Regions from separate parts of the Shewanella sp. OMA3-2 genome, predicted to be linked through region 1. Evidence: predicted binding sites of a transcription regulator. Region 1 holds the regulator's gene; each other region holds the start of a gene.

Region 1 (6,162 bases):
AAATACCACTTTATGAGTGTAGGTTTCTATATGAAAAGAACATACCAACTATTTTATATTTTAATTTTTGTTTATTTTCAGGCGGTTATGTTTTTTGTTTGTATGGTGATTGTAGGGGGGATGCAAGATATTGGTGCAATTGCACTAATTGTGGGAGGCAAGTTTTAAACAAAGTTTATATTAATTTATGTTGAAAATTGGACTCAATGACAAGAAAAGAAATTTGGATCAACAGCCTTCTTCAAATTTGTCATTAATTAAATTGCATATAGCATCAAGTGCAGATTGTGCATCTGGGCCTTCTGCTGTGATATCTATAGTTTTACCTATGCCACTTTCCAACATTAATAAGCCTAATACACTGGCTGCACAGGCCCTTTTTTCACCTTGGATTAAGGTAACATTGGCATTAAATGCATTAGCAAGAATGGCCAGTTTGGTGGCTGCTCGAGCGTGTAATCCAAGCTTGTTTGATATGATGACTTGACGCTGTAAAATACTCATTTAATTAAGCTCCGACAAGTAACACAATCGCCATTATTTATGCTTATTTGTAAGCTCTCTATGCCTTGCTTGAACAACATGCTTTTTACTATTTGAAAATCGTTTAGCAAGTTGATCTGCTATATAAACTGAGCGATGCTGACCACCGGTGCAGCCAATAGCTATGGTTAAGTAGCTACGGTTGTTGCGCTCTAAGTGAGGCATCCATGTTTCAAATAGGTTTTCTATTTGCCAAATGAACTTGTTTACCAAAGGTTGCTGCCCAAGAAATTCTTGCACTGGCTTATCTAATCCAGTAAAGGGACGTAATTCTATTTCCCAATGTGGGTTAGGTAAAAAACGTACGTCGAACATAAAGTCGGCTTCAGCGGGCATACCATATTTAAAACCAAATGATTCAAAGTTGATGACCAGCTCTTTATCAACACTGCCCATTAGAATTTCGCGTACTTGATCACTCAGTTGATAAATATTCAACTTTGAGGTGTCGATAAAATGATCTACATATTCAGAAATAGGCGCGAGTAATTCACCTTCAAATTGAATAGCATCCTGTAAGGACATATTCTTTTTCGATAAAGGGTGCAGTCTTCGGGTTTCACTGTATCGTTTTAACAGGGCTTCATCACTTGCTTGTAAAAAAAGCTAATAATTTCAGTATCGTTAGATAACCACGCAAGCTGCTGCTTTAATACTTTACCTTGCTCTTCTATATTTCTAACATCAACACTAATCGCCACCAGTTCATTGGTGTTTCTAAGCTGCTCTAAGAGCCGTCCAATCAAAGGTAATGGTAAGTTATCAACACAATAGTAGCCTAGGTCTTCTAGTACTCTTAGTGCGACAGATTTACCCGAGCCTGAACGACCGGATACAATAACTAATTTCATGTTGTGATGACCTGGTAAAGTTCGGTTGCGTTACTCGCTTTACGTAACTGTTTAAGGATATGTTTATCTGACAATTTTTCTGCCATTAAGGATAAAGTACTCAGATGCTGTTGGCATTGATCAGCGGGTACTAAAAGTGCAAATAAGAGATCCACAGGTTGTTTGTCTATAGCATCAAATGAAATAGCCTCTTCGCACTTTACAAAAACGGCGATAGGGCGCTCGATGGTCGTGAGTCGTCCATGCGGAATTGCAATGCCAGAGCCGATTCCTGTGCTACCCATTTTTTCTCTAGCCACTAGGCTTTCAAAAATCTCTTGTGAGGAGAGGGATGGGTACTGGGCAGCGACTAAATCGCTGATAAGTTCCAGTACCTTTTTCTTACTGCCCGGTGTGGCACAGGAGGTGCATTCCGGCTGCAGGATGGTACTAAGTTCCATCATTAATGTTTAGTTAATTTCTCTTTATGTTTAATGACCTGACGATCGAGCTTGTCAATCAGGGCGTCTATGGCGTGATACATGTCAGCATGTTCAGCAGTGGCAAATACTTCAGTGCCATTTAGGCTGACTTTTGCTTCAGCTTTCTGTAACTGCTTTTCGACATTCAATACTACTTGGACATTATTGATCTGATCGAAATGTCGTTCAAGTTTTGTAAACTTATTTGTAACATATTCTCTCAGTGATTCAGTAATTTCAATATGGTGACCCGCTAAGGTGATGTGCATATTTATCCTCCAATTGCCTAGGTAGATTATAAGCTCTTACGTTGGTTTGAGGGAGGGATCATCATCGCTTCGCGATATTTTGCGATAGTGCGACGTGCAACATTAATCCCTTGTTCAGCCAGAAGATCAGCCATTTTACTGTCACTTAATGGCTTTTTCTGGTTTTCAGCTGCAACCAGCTTTTTAATAAAGGCTCTAATTGCTGTCGATGAGCACTCTCCGCCATCGTCGGTGCTTACATGGCTAGAAAAAAAATACTTAAGTTCGAATAGTCCGCGTGGTGTATGCATATACTTTTGTGTGGTGACACGCGAGATAGTTGATTCATGCATTTCGACAGCTTCAGCTATGTCATTCAACACCATAGGTTTCATGGCTTCTGCGCCGTATTCAAAAAAACCTTGCTGAAATTGCACAATACAATTTGATACTTTAAGCAAGGTATCGCTACGGCTTTCTAAGCTTTTGATGAACCATTTGGCTTCTTGTAAGTGGCCTCGAATAAATTGAGTGTCTGTTGAGCTTTTGCTGCTTTTTGCCATGGCAGCATATTGTTGATTGATGCCTATTTTTGGCATGTTGTCAGGGTTCAACTCAACTACCCAACGGCCATTCTTTTTGGTTACTGACACATCTGGGATAACATATTCATCATCTGGTGGAGTGATCATGGTGCCAGGACGTGGATTTAAAGATTGTATTAATTCAATTGCTTCGCGCAGCTCATCTTCTTTTAGCTTTGTTTTACGCATTAAGGTGCGAAAATCACGCCCAGCAATCAAATCTAAATAATCTTTGATTAACATTCTGGCATTATCAATATGTGGTGTGTTTGGTGCAAACTGAACAAGTTGAATCAACAAGCATTCACTTAAGCTGCGTGAGGCAACACCAAGTGGATCAAAATGTTGTATGCGCTTTAGCACAGCTTCTACTTCGTCTAGTTCGACAGAGTCATCGCCCATGGCCTCTAAAATGTCTTCGGTACTTTGGGTGAGATAGCCAGTGTCATCAATAGCATCAATAATCGCAGTTGCGATAGCTAAGTCTGTTTCAGAAAAGGGAGTCAGATTTTTTTGCCATTCTAGATGTTCATACAAGCCTTCAGATGTTTCACCCTGGAAAGGCATGTCATCATTTGGCATGCTGCCTGACCCCGAACCTGGGCTTGCCATTGGGGAGGCGCTGTACACTTCATCCCAAGTGGTATCCATTGGCAGATCGTCAGACATTTGCTCTTTAGTCATTGACTCTGCGGTATCGATATTTGAAGTGTCTTTTTCGACAACAGGGACACTGACTTCGTTGAAGTCAGTGTCTGACAGGTCTTTTGAGTTTTCATTTTTATCGCTAAGTACTGAAAATTCATCTTCCATTTCAAGCAAAGGGTTGGAATCTAATGCTTGTTGAATTTCTTGCTGTAACTCCAAAGACGATAACTGCAACAAACGAATCGCTTGTTGCAGTTGTGGGGTCATAGTGAGGTGCTGACCCATTTTAAGTTGGAGTGAAGCTTTCATTACTGCTGATCCCTAGAATAATTCGGCGTCTCACTGGTTAAAGTGAGTGAGAGTCGCAAATTTTTTAACAAATGCTCTGACTTTAGTTACATATGAGCGATTAACTCTATCATCAGATAGCTCAGCCACCAGAATACAATGTTAAGCAAGTGTTTCAGAGCCTCTTTAGATTCACTATAGCTTGAATTGTTCCCCTAAGTATACAGCCCGAACTTGTTGATTGTTTAGTACTTCAGTAGGAGTTCCTTCGGCAATTAAATTACCCTGACTAACGATATATGCACGCTCGCACACATCAAGTGTTTCACGGACGTTATGGTCGGTAATTAATACCCCTAGACCACGGTGTTTGAGTTGCAGAATAATTTTTTTAATATCAATCACTGAAATAGGGTCAACACCAGCAAAGGGCTCATCTAATAGTATAAATTTAGGGTTGGCTGCTAAAGCGCGGGCAATTTCTACCCGTCGTCTTTCGCCGCCAGATAGTGACATACCTAAACTATCGCGAATATGGGTGATATGAAATTCTTCTAAAAGATGTTCAAGTTCCTGGATCCGCTCGTCTGGAGTCATCGATTTACGGGTTTGCAAGACAGCCATAATATTATCGTGCACGGTGAGTTTTCTAAAAATACTGGCTTCTTGGGGTAAGTAGCCAATACCTTTTCGCGCCCGTAAATGCATTGGATCAGCGGTTAAGTCATCGTCATCGATTAAAATGCGGCCATGGTCACTTTTGACTAAGCCAACAACCATATAAAACGTCGTGGTTTTACCTGCGCCATTGGGACCTAGTAGCCCAACAATCTGGCCAGTTTTTACGGTTAAACTGACACTTTTAACCACTTGACGATTTTTATAGCTTTTAGCTAAATTCTCAGCTGTTAAGGTAATTTGGGTCATTGGTTACCTTGCTTTTTTAACGGAATTTCAGGTAGTTTTTGTGCGGGTGATGCATCATTTTGGAAGTTTTCCGGCTGAATAATGGTAATCACACGATCTTCACCTTTACCGGTACTCTCCGCGATAAGCTCTTGGGCATTGATATTGTAACGGATTACGTTTCCTGTCACTTTACTGCCTGCTTGATCTAGCTTAGCGTTTCCGGTTAGCAAGAGTCCGGTCGTTGCTAAGTCATAACGAATTTCATTGGCACTGGCTGTACCTATGCGGCCATCATCAAGCTCTTGTGAGAACGTAGCAGGGTTGCCGGTGGCAATTAGCGTTTTAGTTTGGCCGTTTTCAGCAGAAAATGCCCGCAGCTCATCGGCTTCGATATTGATCGAGCCTTGGGTGATTTTTACTGGTCCGTTAAAAATGATTTGGTTATTTTTAACATCAGCTCGTTGGCTCACGGCAGCAATTTTAAGCTCTTGCTTTAAGTCGCCTTCTTTGGCCACGGCGTTGCCAGCCAAAACACTAATAGCTAAAGTGCAAATAACACTGCTTCTACCGAGCAATGTGGTTAAAAACTTAATGTGGTTCATATGTCCCTTCTACTTGACTGAGTAAGGTAATTTGTTCTGCATTGAGATCGGCAAATAGCCCTAAGCCTTGAATAATAAAACCATTACCTTTAATGGTAACTGACTCTTCAGAACGCCCTATCATAGTGTTTAAATTAAAGGTGACTTGCTGAGTTTCAAGTGATTGTAACGGCTCTTCAATATCAATGGCATCGATTACTACATCGTTATATAAGCTGACTTCATTTGAATGCTGATCTAACGTTGCATTTTTAGCCGTTATTTGCCATTGCGCCTTACCATTTTCAGGATAAAGAAGCAGTACTGGCGCGGTAAATAAAGTGGTGTTTGTGCTGGTAAAATGTTCCATATGTTGGGCGCTGACTTTGCTGTCAACGAGTCCCAATTTGTTGAATTCTGTAGTGCGAAGATCATCGGCCACAAAATCAGGTCGCTCAACTCTAGGATCTTTGATTAATGCCATTTGATTTCGTTTGACTTGTACTTGCCAATACAATATCAAGGCTAAGCCAAAAAATGCGCAAATAGCCAGTGTGGTTCGATTCATATACTCATACCATGGGCACTTTCAAATTTATTTTGGCTTAAAAGCAACAAGTCAGTTAGCTCTCTTAACGCACCATGGCCACCTTTAATTGTGGTTATCATATGGCAGTGTTGTTTAACGTATGGATGTCCATCGGCAACGCTGACAGCCAGTCCTACTACTTTCATAACAGGCAAATCTACCATGTCATCGCCAATGTAAGCTACTTGTTCTGCGGTGACGTTATATTTTTTGATTAATGCCTCGTAGGGAGTCAATTTATCATCGATCCCTTGATGGATATCTTTGATGCCTAAGGCTGTCATGCGATTTTCGACAATTTTAGATTTTCGTCCGGTAATAACGGCAACATTAATGCCACTGGTTAATATTGAACGAACACCGTACCCGTCTCGTGTGTGGAATGCTTTTGACTCTTCGCCGCTATTATTAAGGTAAATACGGCCGTCAGAAAAAACCCCATCAACGTCGCAAATAAGCA
Region 2 (6,162 bases), 1.7 Mb from region 1:
TTTATTTGTTTACCTATCGTAAGTCTGCTCAACTTCCTTTGTAAACCACCACAAGCATCTTTGAAACTTATCTGTGTGATACACAACTTGTATTCATTCAGATTTTTATTTTCACTGTAATGGGCTTGTCATAAACCTGTGGTCAACTATCACGGTCAAGTATTTAATGTATTATCTGCACATTAAATAATTGAGTTAATTGTAGAACAATCTTCTCTAATTAATAATTAAGATTTTTGCAATTTTCTCATATAAACACTTGATTTGTGTAATATTGATAAGGTAACTTAACTCAGTAACTTAAATCTTTCGCAACACGAAAAATGTTAAGGAAACTATATTGTTAAAACTTACATCACCTAAGGGTGAACATAATTTATAAGGAGTATGATAATGTCATACCTATTTAACGGACACGAAATTACAGTTAACTTTCCTGTTAATTCTATTTCATCAAACAAGAACTCAATTGCTTTTACTGATTCACAAGGTAAAAACAAAACAACTTTTTCAAAACGCATTGAAGCTGTGAACTTTATGAAATGGCTGATCAGTTCGAATAAGTAATAACTACCCTTACGCTCTGGCGTAAATCATTTGCTCTGTTATTTAATAAACCTGGCTAACGGTATTCTCCTCTCATTTACCGAACGTTTATTAACAACAGAGCAAACTGATAAATCTCTTTCTCTACACACTAAAAATACACCCCACTTTAATTACCTCATGTTCCACAAATACTATCCCCCGATATAACACGTGGATGATACTCAATTATCTGCTTAATAAAGCTTATCTTTTATTCATCAGCTTACGATGATATCTTGACTGCATTGTTGCATTGCCTAATAACCCACCTTGGTGGATGTATAAGATTTGTCTATTCTGACATTGCCCAGCTTCAATATGGCTTTTTAACACGCTTAATCCAATAGGGTCATATAATAAATCAAACTCTATTCCACTAGTGGTAAGCACTTCGTTCCACAGTGCAAATAAAGCTAGATACAATTTGCCAAAATGATACTTAACACCATCATTAAGAATCGTTGGATGCACGCTATCATCAGGATTAAGTGCACTAAACTGCTTTTGTAAATATAGATCTCCGCCAACAGTACTGCAAGTCAGTACCTGAACATCGAGCAACTCTGTTTGGCATTCTTTAAAGTATTGTTGAAGAAAAAGTGCTGTTGTTCCGGTGCCTGATGGAAGAAATACAGATAGTGCCGTTATATTTTGTGCTTTTACCCAACTAATAATTTCTTCACCAAGTAGGTAGATACCGGTATTAGCATAGTCGCACCTGCCTCCCTCTGGAATAAATAGTATCTCTTGCTGAGTATATTGCTTGTAATATTCAGGCTTAAAGATACTGACTGCGTCATCTAAGTGTTTACAACCACTTAATTTAGGTGAGGACCAATCAACTTCAATAATATTGGCACCATTGGCATGCGCTTGAGTATAATTCGATGCAATGGCTGGTGTTATTTGTAATTGTGACTTTAAATACTTACTAATATGGCTGACATAGTAATCTAATTGCCACCCTTTCATTTTTGCCAACACTGATAATGAATATAAAGAATTAGCCTGCGCAGAACCAGAACTGACGATACGAGTAACATTCTTAAAATCATTAATAAGAAAATGATAAAATTTACGGGCTTTATTACCACTAAAATCAGGGTGCAATTTATCATCACGTTTGACAAAAATTGACCGTCCTGCAAAGTTGATTGTATCTGTAGGACTATGACGTAACATGTAAAGCACCATTAAAAGAGATAGTAATTCATTGTAACTAAAGTTGGTTAAAACCGATAACTTTTAGTCTAAATCTGCATTTTTATAGTCAATTATCAATTCACAGAAAAATTAAACCAATATAATCATAATGTTGAATATTGGCACATTATCTGCTAAACAATATTACTTTCATATGTCAGTCGTTAAAGGAACAGGTATGGCTATTTTGAGACTTATTTTTAATATTGCATGGTTTGTTTTAGGTGGGTTTGTAATGGGGCTAGCCTGGTGGCTTGCTGGGTTACTCTGTTTTATTAGTATTATTGGGATTCCTTTTGGTCGGGCTTGTTTTGTCATTGGTGAAATGGCATTTTGGCCCTTCGGTCAACAAAGTGTTAACCGAAAACACTTATCAGGTGTTGAAGACTTAGGAACTGGAACGATGGGAATCGTCGGTAACGTGATTTGGTTGGTCTTTTTTGGGATTTGGTTGGCAATAGGTCATTTAACTCATGCATTAGCTTGTTTTATAACCATTATTGGTATTCCATTTGGTATTCAACATCTTAAGCTTGCATTGTTAAGTTTAACACCTATAGGTCAAACTGTTGTTCCAAACGAGCAATATTAATTGAAACGAGAAGATGCTTACTTAATTTCAATCAGGTAGGCATCCATTAATGCTTAAGGATCAAATTTTAAGAATCCTTGATTAATGATAGTAAGCCACTTTTGCTCCCAATATTAACCATGCGTATTGCGCGATCCCAAGGAACTGCTGTGGCTGATAATTGGTGATTATCTTTGGTAATTACTTATTTAACAATTTGAGCCACAATGCCTTTCTCGGGTAATTCTGCGCCACTAAACGGTGGCCATTCCAATGTGGGTAATTCAAGAGTATCGGACATCACCGCACTTGATAATATCAAGGTAAATAACAAGTTTAACCACCTGTTTTCATCCTATTAGCTAGCATCACCATCATCCCATCTCCAAAACGCATACTTTGAGATAAAGTTAAATAACAAAGTCTTGCTGGTACCTGTCGCAAAAGTTACCATAAAAAATCCTGACATGCTGCACGATTATAACAACTAACTATTTATAGTCGTACAAAATAACAACCTGGTGAACTTAATGAAATATTGGTTAATGAAGTCTGAACCTGATGAGTTCAGTATTGATGATCTGCAAAGGTGCACTGAACAAAAAACTGCTTGGCAAGGCATTAGAAATTATCAAGCAAGGAATTTTCTTCGAGATCAAGTTAGCATCAATGATTTAGTACTCTTTTATCATTCAAGCTGTAAAGTGCCAGCGATTGTAGGGCTTGCTAAAGTAAGTCAACCTGCTCAGGCTGATAGCAGTGCTTTTGAGCCATCATCGCCTTACTTTGATTTAAAATCTGATCCAAACGCACCTCGTTGGGTAGAAGTTGAATTAACTTTTATTGCGAAATTTGTTAATCAAATTAGCCTTAAACAACTTAAAGCTGATGTTAACTTAGCAGACATGATGTTAGTAACCAAAGGCGCTAGATTGAGCGTACAGCCGGTAAAAGAATCAGAATTCAACTATATTCTGTCACTTTGCGAACATTAGCAGTATACATTTAATTATCTTGCAATAACCTAGAATACTTATATGAAAAATCGACGTAACTTTAATAACTTCCTATAAGCATTCTAACGTCTACAATTGAAGCGGACAGCTAACTTTTAAAGTTCAGTGATTAATCTTCACCTTTTGATGTACCGCCTTTAGTCGGTGCATGGGCAATAATACGATCAGCCATACGTGAAAACGGTAATGACTGTAGCCAAACGGTTCCGTGACCTTGTAAGGTGGCTAAAAATAATCCTTCTCCGCCAAAGACCATAGATTTTAACGAACCTGCACGTTGAATGTCGTAATCAATGCCTGGAGAAAACGCAACTATACATCCGGTATCAACCCGCAATGACTCACCATTTAGCTCTTTCTTAATTAAGGTGCCGCCAGCGTGGATAAATACCATGCCGTCACCCTTCAAACTTTGTAGTATAAACCCTTCACCACCGAAAAAACCTGCTCCTAAACGACGATTAAATTTCATGGTAACGTTAGTGCCCAGTGCTGCGGCTAAAAAGCTGTCTTTTTGGCAAATAAGCTCACCATCATGCTGAGATAAATCGACCGCTAACACACTGCCGGGATAAGGCGCTGCAAAAGCCACTTTTCGTTTATTGTGGCCATCATTGGTAAAGTGAGTCATGAATATACTTTCACCAGAAAACGCCCTTTTACCCGCGCCAAGCAACTTACCAAAAAATCCAGACTCAGGTTCAGAGCCATCGCCCATTTTAGCCTCGAAAATGATATCTTGTTCCATGTAATTCATCGCGCCCGCTTCTGCGATCACCGTTTCGTGTGGATCGAGTTCCACCTCAACCAATTGCATGCTTGAACCAATAATTTCATAATCTACTTCGTGGCATCGCTTACTCATTTGTCACTCCTTGGACAATTAGATAATAGTATTCTCTATGAATTTAACATAAAACTCATAAACGAGCCTATAAACCTCCTATAAGATAATGTATCGTTTATCTACGTTATTAACCTAGCCCTGTGGTATTAACCTCTTTGGATGTGTGCAGTTCAAAGCGAGTGAACTCTTCTAAAATCAGCTCGGTAAATAACTGCCCTGCACGTCCTAACGGCCTTTCTAGGGTTGACACTAATTGGGGCGTAAAACTGAAACTATGACCTCCGACAAAGTCGACTGACTTTAGTTCGCCCGAGTTTAACTCTTCATGGATCAAAAATGCTGGCATCCAACCAAAGCCAAGGCCTTTTAGTAAAGCATTTTTTTTCATAATAAACCCTGATAAATAAAATACCTTGTCGCCACCAAATTGCATTTCATCGCGCACTAAACGCTGTGGGGACGAGTCTTCAATGGTCAATTCCACATGCTGTTGTAGCTCAGTTAAACTGATTTGACTTTGCCCAACCAAGGGGTGATGACAACTGGCAACTAATATACTGGTAATTGTGGGTAAGGCTTTAGGATGATAGTTTGGCCCTGTCAAATAGTCTTTTACTAGCATTAAATCGGCACCATCCCGCTCAAACCTATGCTGCACTCCGCCTAAAAACTCCATATTTAATTGAATTTTAGTTGGGATTTTATGCTCAGCCATACGCTTTAATGCGGTCATTATTGGTTCCATAGGCAGCGCGCCGTCGATCACTAGTTCAAGTTTAGGCTCCCAGCCTTCACTAAAACGACTAGCAAGATGCTCAATATTGGCTAAATGTTGTAGTAAACGCTGCCCTTCAGCCAAAATAACTCGCCCTTCTGGGGTTAATTCTGCACGGTATTGATCACGGTTAAATAAGCTTACGCCCAAGTGTTGTTCTAGCTTTTTGACTTGGTAGCTCACCGCCGATTGCGCTTTATGTAAACGTTCAGACGCTTTGGCAAAACTGCCCTCTTCAACTAATACTTGTAAAACCTTAAATGCATCAACATCTATGCGCATTTATCACTCCTTTGCGGGGTAAAATTGTGCTTTTGTATCGAATAGCTGCCAAAAATGTATCGATAACAATACAATCTAAAAATTAGATTGAGTCTAGCTGTTTATTATTCTTTTTTTTGTTCATCTAAGCAACTAAATTGAATCAATCTATGCAGCACAGATCACACTATTGATTAACAAAATACCTTAGGTGAGCAAACTAAGTGTTGTACGTACCTGGTTAAGGAAGCAGATATGCCATTTTATGTAAAACAAGGTGAAATCCCCACAAAGCGTCATATCGCATTTGAAAAAGAAAATGGCGAACTTTACCGTGAAGAATTGTTTTCAACCCATGGTTTCTCGAATATTTATTCTAATAAATATCACCATAATATGCCGACTAAGGCGATTAATGTTGTGCCATATGCCGTTGAACATGGCCAAGAATGGCAAGATTCATTAATTCAAAACTATAAACTCGACTCACGCAAAGCAGACTGTGACGGCAACTTTTTTAGCAGTCGTAATAAAATTTTCTATAACAGCGATGTAGCTATGTATACCGCCAAGGTTAGCCACAGCACAAATGAGTTTTATCGCAATGCTTATGCGGATGAAATTGTGTTTGTTCATGAAGGTGAAGGCCAGCTGTTAAGCGAATATGGTGTTATTGACGTTAAAAAGTGGGATTACCTGGTTATCCCCCGCGGTACCACTTATCAATTAACCTTTAATGATTACAGCAATGTTCGTTTGTTTGTCATTGAATCATTTTCAATGGTTGAAGTACCGAAGCATTTTCGCAATGAATACGGTCAATTACTTGAGTCTGCCCCTTATTGTGAGCGTGACTTGCGAACCCCAAAACTGGCAGATGCTGTGGTTGAAAAAGGTGAGT
Region 3 (6,162 bases), 1.3 Mb from region 1:
GTTCGAAGTAGGCTTGCTGCGCCATATCATAATAATAAAATGGGTTATTGATTCTATGTAATTCTAGTATTTTATGTACTGCCGCCCACTCATCTAGCCTGTCTTGCTCACCCAGAATTAAGGCTAAATTAAATAAAGTTGTCACATCTTCTTTATCAAGCAATAACGCTGTTCGATAGGCTTGTTCAGCCTTTTCATCGTCCCCCTTATGTCGATATATCACTGCAAGTGTATTAATACTGGCTATGAAGCTCGGGTCCATTCGAATTGCTTGTTTAATCAAGGCATAAGCTAAGTCATACTGCTGCTCCACCAATGCTTCGGCGGCAATATTGTTGTAATACATTGCGGTCAAGGTTTGCTTATTGACCCGCTTTTGACTAAAACCGCGCACTGCCCTTTCGGGTAGAAAATCGATTAATATTTTGTTGTCACGAAAAGAAACAGTATTAGCATCCGTTGCAGCGACCAAGAATAAATTGACATGGCCATTCACCAGATAAAATCCGCCTCGTTTATCCCAAACGGGCTCAACATCAATGTCTTGAAATTCTACAGGTATACTAAAAATATCCGCTAATGCGGCAGATAATACCACCAGCGACATACAGTTACCTTGCCGACTAATGGCCGTTTCACTGGCGGGGCGAGTGTAATGATCTCGGTATTCAAAGCCACCATTTTGTGCGCCAATATATTGGGCTAGCCAAGAGTGAATGGGCATTTTTCGATGTTGAGTGGTATTGTCTCTTGAGTAAGCTTGCTTGATTTGAGCGATATAAGACGATGGTAAGCTATAAATCTGCTCAGGTGAGATGATCTCAGTTGCGATAAATAACTCATCATGGAATAGTGATTCAACATCCATAGACTGTACGACAGCAGATCTAGACTGACAGCCAAGCAGTGATAAAAACAGCGTAAGCATTATTAATAAAGGCAGCATGGCTTGCGTTAATTGATTAAAGCCTTTATTACAAACCCCGTATTGTTGAAAGGTAATTACCCACATAACCTCACCCTCTTAATCGAGATACGAATAAGATAAGCTTAGTCAAATAAACCCTTTTCAGCCAAAAAAGCGATGAATAAACCCTAATCGCCAACCAGATTAATGAAATATCTTGCCACATTTATCCACAGTATTAAGCCTATTTAGGCTGCGCGGGATGCTTAGGCGGATCAATTTGAATAAATAACTGTTTATTTTGATACTCATAAGGGCGATAGGCTAAACCAGCACAACTAAAGTAGCGGAAAGGTAATGCGAGCGGGACACATCCTACTGGCAATGATTGTAAAATTTCAATCTGTTGCTGCATTCTTAGCGCTTCTTGCCATTCATACTCTTTGATGACTTGATCGCGAACCGCAAATGCATCAAATGAGTCTGATGACTTACGCACCACAACTTGCCCTGCACAAATTGAAAAACTCATTAGTAAGTTAATCGCAATGACCACAACAAATTTCATCAAAGTATTCATAAGCAGCCTCAAATTATGTAGCTATATCAAATTATGTAGTAAGCCATAAATTTAGCACATAAAAAAACAGAGCCCTAAAGGACTCTGTTTAAATATTGCGATACTTTACACAATTAGCTGCCCGTTTTTACACTAACAAACTCAGGATAAGCATCAATACCACAGTCAGATGCATCCATACCGACATACTCTTCTTCTTCAGTGACACGAATGCCCATAGTAATTTTTAGCGCATACCAAACAACAAGTGAAGCAGAAAATACCCAACCAAAGATAACCACAGCGCCGAATAATTGCGAACCAAAATTAGCATCAGCATTCGATAATGGTACTAACATAAGGCCTAAGAAACCTGCCACTCCGTGCACCGAAATAGCACCAACGGGATCGTCAATTTTGATGCGATCAAAACCAATGATAGAGAAGATAACAATACCACCAGCGACTAAACCAATCACGCCTGCCATCACTAGCGAAGGTGATAATGGGTCGGCCGTAATCGCTACAAGGCCTGCTAAAGCACCGTTTAATATCATGGTTAAGTCTGCTTTACCCCAAACCACTTTACACACAATCAAGGCTGCTATAGCACCGAATGCGGCGGCAGAATTAGTGTTGACAAAAACCTTAGCCACGGCTGACGCATTTTCAGCATCAGACACTAATAATTGTGAGCCACCGTTAAAGCCAAACCAGCCCATCCACAGAATGAACATGCCTAAGGTCGCCATAGGTAAGTTAGAGCCAGGGATCGGATTAACCTGGCCGTTAGCACCATATTTACCTTTACGAGCACCGAGTAACAATACTCCCGAAATAGCCGCTGCCGCCCCAGCCATGTGCACTATGCCACTGCCCGCAAAATCAACAAAACCCGCTTCTGATAAAAATCCACCACCCCAAGTCCAATAGCCCTCTATCGGATAAATAATCGTCGTCATAAACACTGAAAATGCCAAGAAAGCCCATAATCTCATGCGTTCTGCGACTGCTCCCGATACAATCGACATTGCGGTAGCAACAAACACCACTTGGAAGAAAAAGTCAGATTCTAGGGCGTGATCAGCATCAGCAGCTTGTGAGCCAATTAATGCGCCAAATGAAGGGATAATACCGCCTTCAGCATTGTCGACATACATGATGTTGTAGCCAACAAGCAAGTAAGTTACGCACGCAATTGCATACAAGCATACGTTTTTAGTTAGAATTTCAGTGGTATTTTTTGAACGTACTAAACCAGCTTCTAACATGGCAAACCCCGCAGCCATCCACATCACTAGTGCACCAGAGATCAAAAAATAGAAGGTATCTAATGCAAAGCGTAACTCGCTAACCGTTAGTCCTAATTTTGCTAATTCTTCCATTATCATTACCCCTTATAATGCTTCGTTATCAACTTCACCGGTACGAATACGCACGGCTTGTTCTAAATTAGTTACAAAGATTTTACCGTCACCAATCTTGCCGGTATGCGCCGCAGTGGTAATAGCTTCAATTAACATATCTAAGTTTTCTTCTTTAGTGGCGATCTCTAATTTTACTTTAGGTAAAAAATCCACTTGATATTCAGCACCGCGATAAAGCTCAGTGTGACCTTTTTGACGACCAAAACCTTTCACCTCAGTGACTGTCATACCCTCAATGCCCATTCCAGCGATAGCTTCACGGACATCATCCAATTTAAATGGTTTGATGATTGCGCTGACGAGTTTCATCCCGACCTCCAAAAATTAATAAAATATGAATTTGTTATATATTTGTTGGTTTAACAGATTCAATCATCAGGCCAGTTTTTTAAACCTATGTTTTAAAAGAAAATAGATTTAATTTCTCGATAAAAATAGCACGAGTAAGCACCATATTAGTGCGCAATAAAACTATGCCGCTTGATATTGGTGCAGCAATACCATGGTGAGTTCAGAAGTGTCTTAGAGCCTGCGACGTGATAAATGGTATAAAAAAAGCCCTCTTTCGAGGGCTTTAAAAAAGCGTTTGGTTACTTAATACTGCTATTCACATAACCGATTGAGTCGGCTTAACAACTTACTTATAAGTTGCTTCGCGCTTTTTGGCTTCTTGTTGCCATTTAGGCACTAGATTTTTCTTAAATGCTTCTTTTTCTGCATTCATTGTTTTCATGTCCATGCCTAATGCAGCTTGCGCTTTTGCTTTAGTCGAGGTGTCAGGGTAAACAATAGGTTGCTTAACACCTTTAGCCGCTAATAGATGAGCAAGCTTAATACGTGCATTAGCCGCTTTATCAACCGCGGTGCCTAAAATACGTAATGCTTCATCTGCTGCGTGAGCTGCAACGCCATGTGATGCAGTTGCAAAATCCCAACGCCACTGTGAATGACGGATATCAGTAAGGATAGGCTTCATTTCTGCCTCAGTTGCCCCCGCATCCCAAGCCGCTTTTGCTTCGAAGTGAGCTTTGACTAATTGCGCTTCAGCACTGGCTTTAAGCTCGCCAACTTTTTGCTTACGCTCATTGGTTAAATCAACCATAAACTCTTTGCTTTGGCTATGACAAGTAGCGCAGGTTTCGTCAAAACGATCAAATGGGTTACCCACTTTATGATCGGTAAATTTACCTTTACCGTTTGCTTTAGCCACTTTAGGCATATGACAGTCAGTACAGGTAACGTTGTTTTTACCGTGTATACCTGCTTTCCATGTTTCATAACCTGGGTGCTGCGCTTTAAGCATTGGGGTTTTAGATAACGCATGAGTCCAATCAGAGAACGCCATGTTGTCATAGTAAACTTCCATTTGCTCAACTGTGGTTCCCATATCCCACGGGAACTTCACAAAACCTGATTTATCAGCTGTTTTCTCGAAGTAATATTCAACATGGCACTGCGCACAAACCATTGATTGCTTGTCTTTACGAGATGCTTTATCAAAAGGTGTACCAATAGCACCTAATGCACGATCGACATATGGCCGAGAGATGCGTAATTTAGGGGAACCTTTTTCATGACAGTCACCACAACCAATTGTATTAACAATTTCAGCTCCACCTTTAGCCCATTTTCCTGCAAAATAGCCATCCTCGCCCTGTTCTTCAATTACACGAGGAACATCAGGACTTTTACAGCTCCAACATGCCATAGGCATTGGGCCATCTTCAGCATTCTTAGGCGCACCGGTACGTAATGTATTAGTCACATCGGTAACGGCATAATGGTGACCACGTGGTGCATTATAATCTTTTGCAAAGCCGTAACCCGCCCATAAAACCACTAAGCTAGGTACCTCTTCCAGCATATCAACAATTTCTTCACTTTCACTGGTATCATGCCAAGATTCATACTGAGCCGAATACTTATCTTTATATACTTCATTGCGAGGCTCAGTCTTATCACTTGCCATGGCACCTGCAGCCAAAAAGCTGGTCGCAATCACTGCACTTAATACAGTAGATTTTACGTTCATCATCATCTTCACTCCGTGTTACTTTATAATTAATTTATAACCACGATATCTCCAAGGTCAAAATTAGCTATTTAAGCCCCAACTAAGAATACCCCTTTTGAGGTATAGGAATAAAAGTATGCGCCAGATCAATATGTGAACGTGTTGTATCTCACATTTCTTCAATTTTGTTAATGTATTAAAGCGCCAGCTAATGTAGAACTCACTGTTCGCCTATACTTTAGGGCTGTTTAAAGCTGGTAAACATGCCACAATAATACAGGTAAAAAAAACAATAAAATGGACCAAAAATGTTAACACGCGGTAGCTTAACTTCTACAATACTCGGGGTAATGTTAATCCTAATTTTGCTTTCTTCAAGTTTAGCTGTGTACTCAATTATTAATTTATCATTCAGTATTGGTGATGCCCGTGCAATTAACGCCTCTGGCTCATTACGTATGCAAAGTTACCGACTACTGCTATCGGCCAACACAAACAATGATCAGGTTAGTGCGAAAATTAAAGAGTTTGAAAACACCCTCAACTCAGATGTGCTGCAAAGTTCCCTCGCTTGGTACAGCCCAAAAACCTTATCAAAGCAGTACTTATTAGTCATAGATAAATGGCAGTTAATGAGAACCTATGCAGAAACAGGCGATATCAATCTTTATAGCGAAGCATTAACCGATTTTGTTGATACCGTCGATATTCTCGTATTAGAGATAGAGCATTTTTCCGCCGATAAACTGAGGTTATTGGTCCTCAGCCAAGTCATTGGATTAACACTCATGTTAATCGTTGCCGCCATTGCTGTGACATTTACCCGCAAGCGTGTTGTAAAACCACTGCAATTATTAATAGATAGTGCAATGACTATTTCGCAGGGTAATTTCGATGTTGATATGCCTAAAACGGATTACATAGAGCTAACCGCATTAAGCAATGCCCTGAAAAAAACCGCCTCTGAATTATCAAATTTATATCAAGATCTTGAGCAACAGGTTTCCGATAAAACCTTAGCGTTAACACGTGCTAATAATGAACTCTATTTCTTATATGATAATTTGATCATGCTGCATTCAGACAAGCTTGACTATAAAGCGTTAAAATCAGCTTTAGATCAACTTCAACGTTTTGAAAAATTAGATTTTTTAAGATTGGTGATCGAACATGAAGGCCAATCGCAAGATGTTATTGAAGCCAGCAAAGGTTGGCCTACTATAGCTCAAAACAGCGTGTGTTTTCCGCTGCAATT

Evidence for each region. Region 1 encodes sigma-54, which starts transcription at its own class of promoters, with help from an activator protein. Its sites were predicted from a motif close to GTTGGCACGNNNNTNGNNT; they were not measured.
Region 2: the regulator sigma-54 is predicted to act here: its motif matches at 1,910-1,928, upstream of L0B17_RS10605 (YccF domain-containing protein).
Region 3: the regulator sigma-54 is predicted to act here: its motif matches at 3,260-3,278, upstream of L0B17_RS05600 (P-II family nitrogen regulator).

Annotation. Positions count from the first base shown of each region.
Region 1 is NZ_CP090974.1:4,038,911-4,045,072, reverse strand. Features, by position in the region: gene L0B17_RS17855 (hypothetical protein) at 31-168, shown strand; gene L0B17_RS17850 (HPr family phosphocarrier protein) at 229-504, opposite strand; partial or broken gene rapZ (RNase adapter RapZ) at 538-1,394, opposite strand; gene ptsN (PTS IIA-like nitrogen regulatory protein PtsN) at 1,391-1,834, opposite strand; gene hpf (ribosome hibernation-promoting factor, HPF/YfiA family) at 1,837-2,124, opposite strand; gene L0B17_RS17830 (RNA polymerase factor sigma-54) at 2,151-3,644, opposite strand; gene lptB (LPS export ABC transporter ATP-binding protein) at 3,819-4,550, opposite strand; gene lptA (lipopolysaccharide transport periplasmic protein LptA) at 4,547-5,134, opposite strand; gene lptC (LPS export ABC transporter periplasmic protein LptC) at 5,121-5,681, opposite strand; gene kdsC (3-deoxy-manno-octulosonate-8-phosphatase KdsC) at 5,678-6,162, opposite strand, start outside.
Region 2 is NZ_CP090974.1:2,382,551-2,388,712, reverse strand. Features, by position in the region: gene L0B17_RS10610 (1-aminocyclopropane-1-carboxylate deaminase/D-cysteine desulfhydrase) at 793-1,770, opposite strand; gene L0B17_RS10605 (YccF domain-containing protein) at 1,970-2,383, shown strand; gene L0B17_RS10600 (EVE domain-containing protein) at 2,893-3,357, shown strand; gene L0B17_RS10595 (TIGR00266 family protein) at 3,488-4,243, opposite strand; gene L0B17_RS10590 (LysR family transcriptional regulator) at 4,353-5,282, opposite strand; partial or broken gene L0B17_RS10585 (homogentisate 1,2-dioxygenase) at 5,517-6,162, shown strand, end outside.
Region 3 is NZ_CP090974.1:1,261,955-1,268,116, reverse strand. Features, by position in the region: gene L0B17_RS05615 (tetratricopeptide repeat protein) at 1-1,012, opposite strand, end outside; gene L0B17_RS05610 (hypothetical protein) at 1,152-1,475, opposite strand; gene L0B17_RS05605 (ammonium transporter) at 1,601-2,851, opposite strand; gene L0B17_RS05600 (P-II family nitrogen regulator) at 2,864-3,202, opposite strand; gene nrfA (ammonia-forming nitrite reductase cytochrome c552 subunit) at 3,531-4,925, opposite strand; gene narQ (nitrate/nitrite two-component system sensor histidine kinase NarQ) at 5,216-6,162, shown strand, end outside.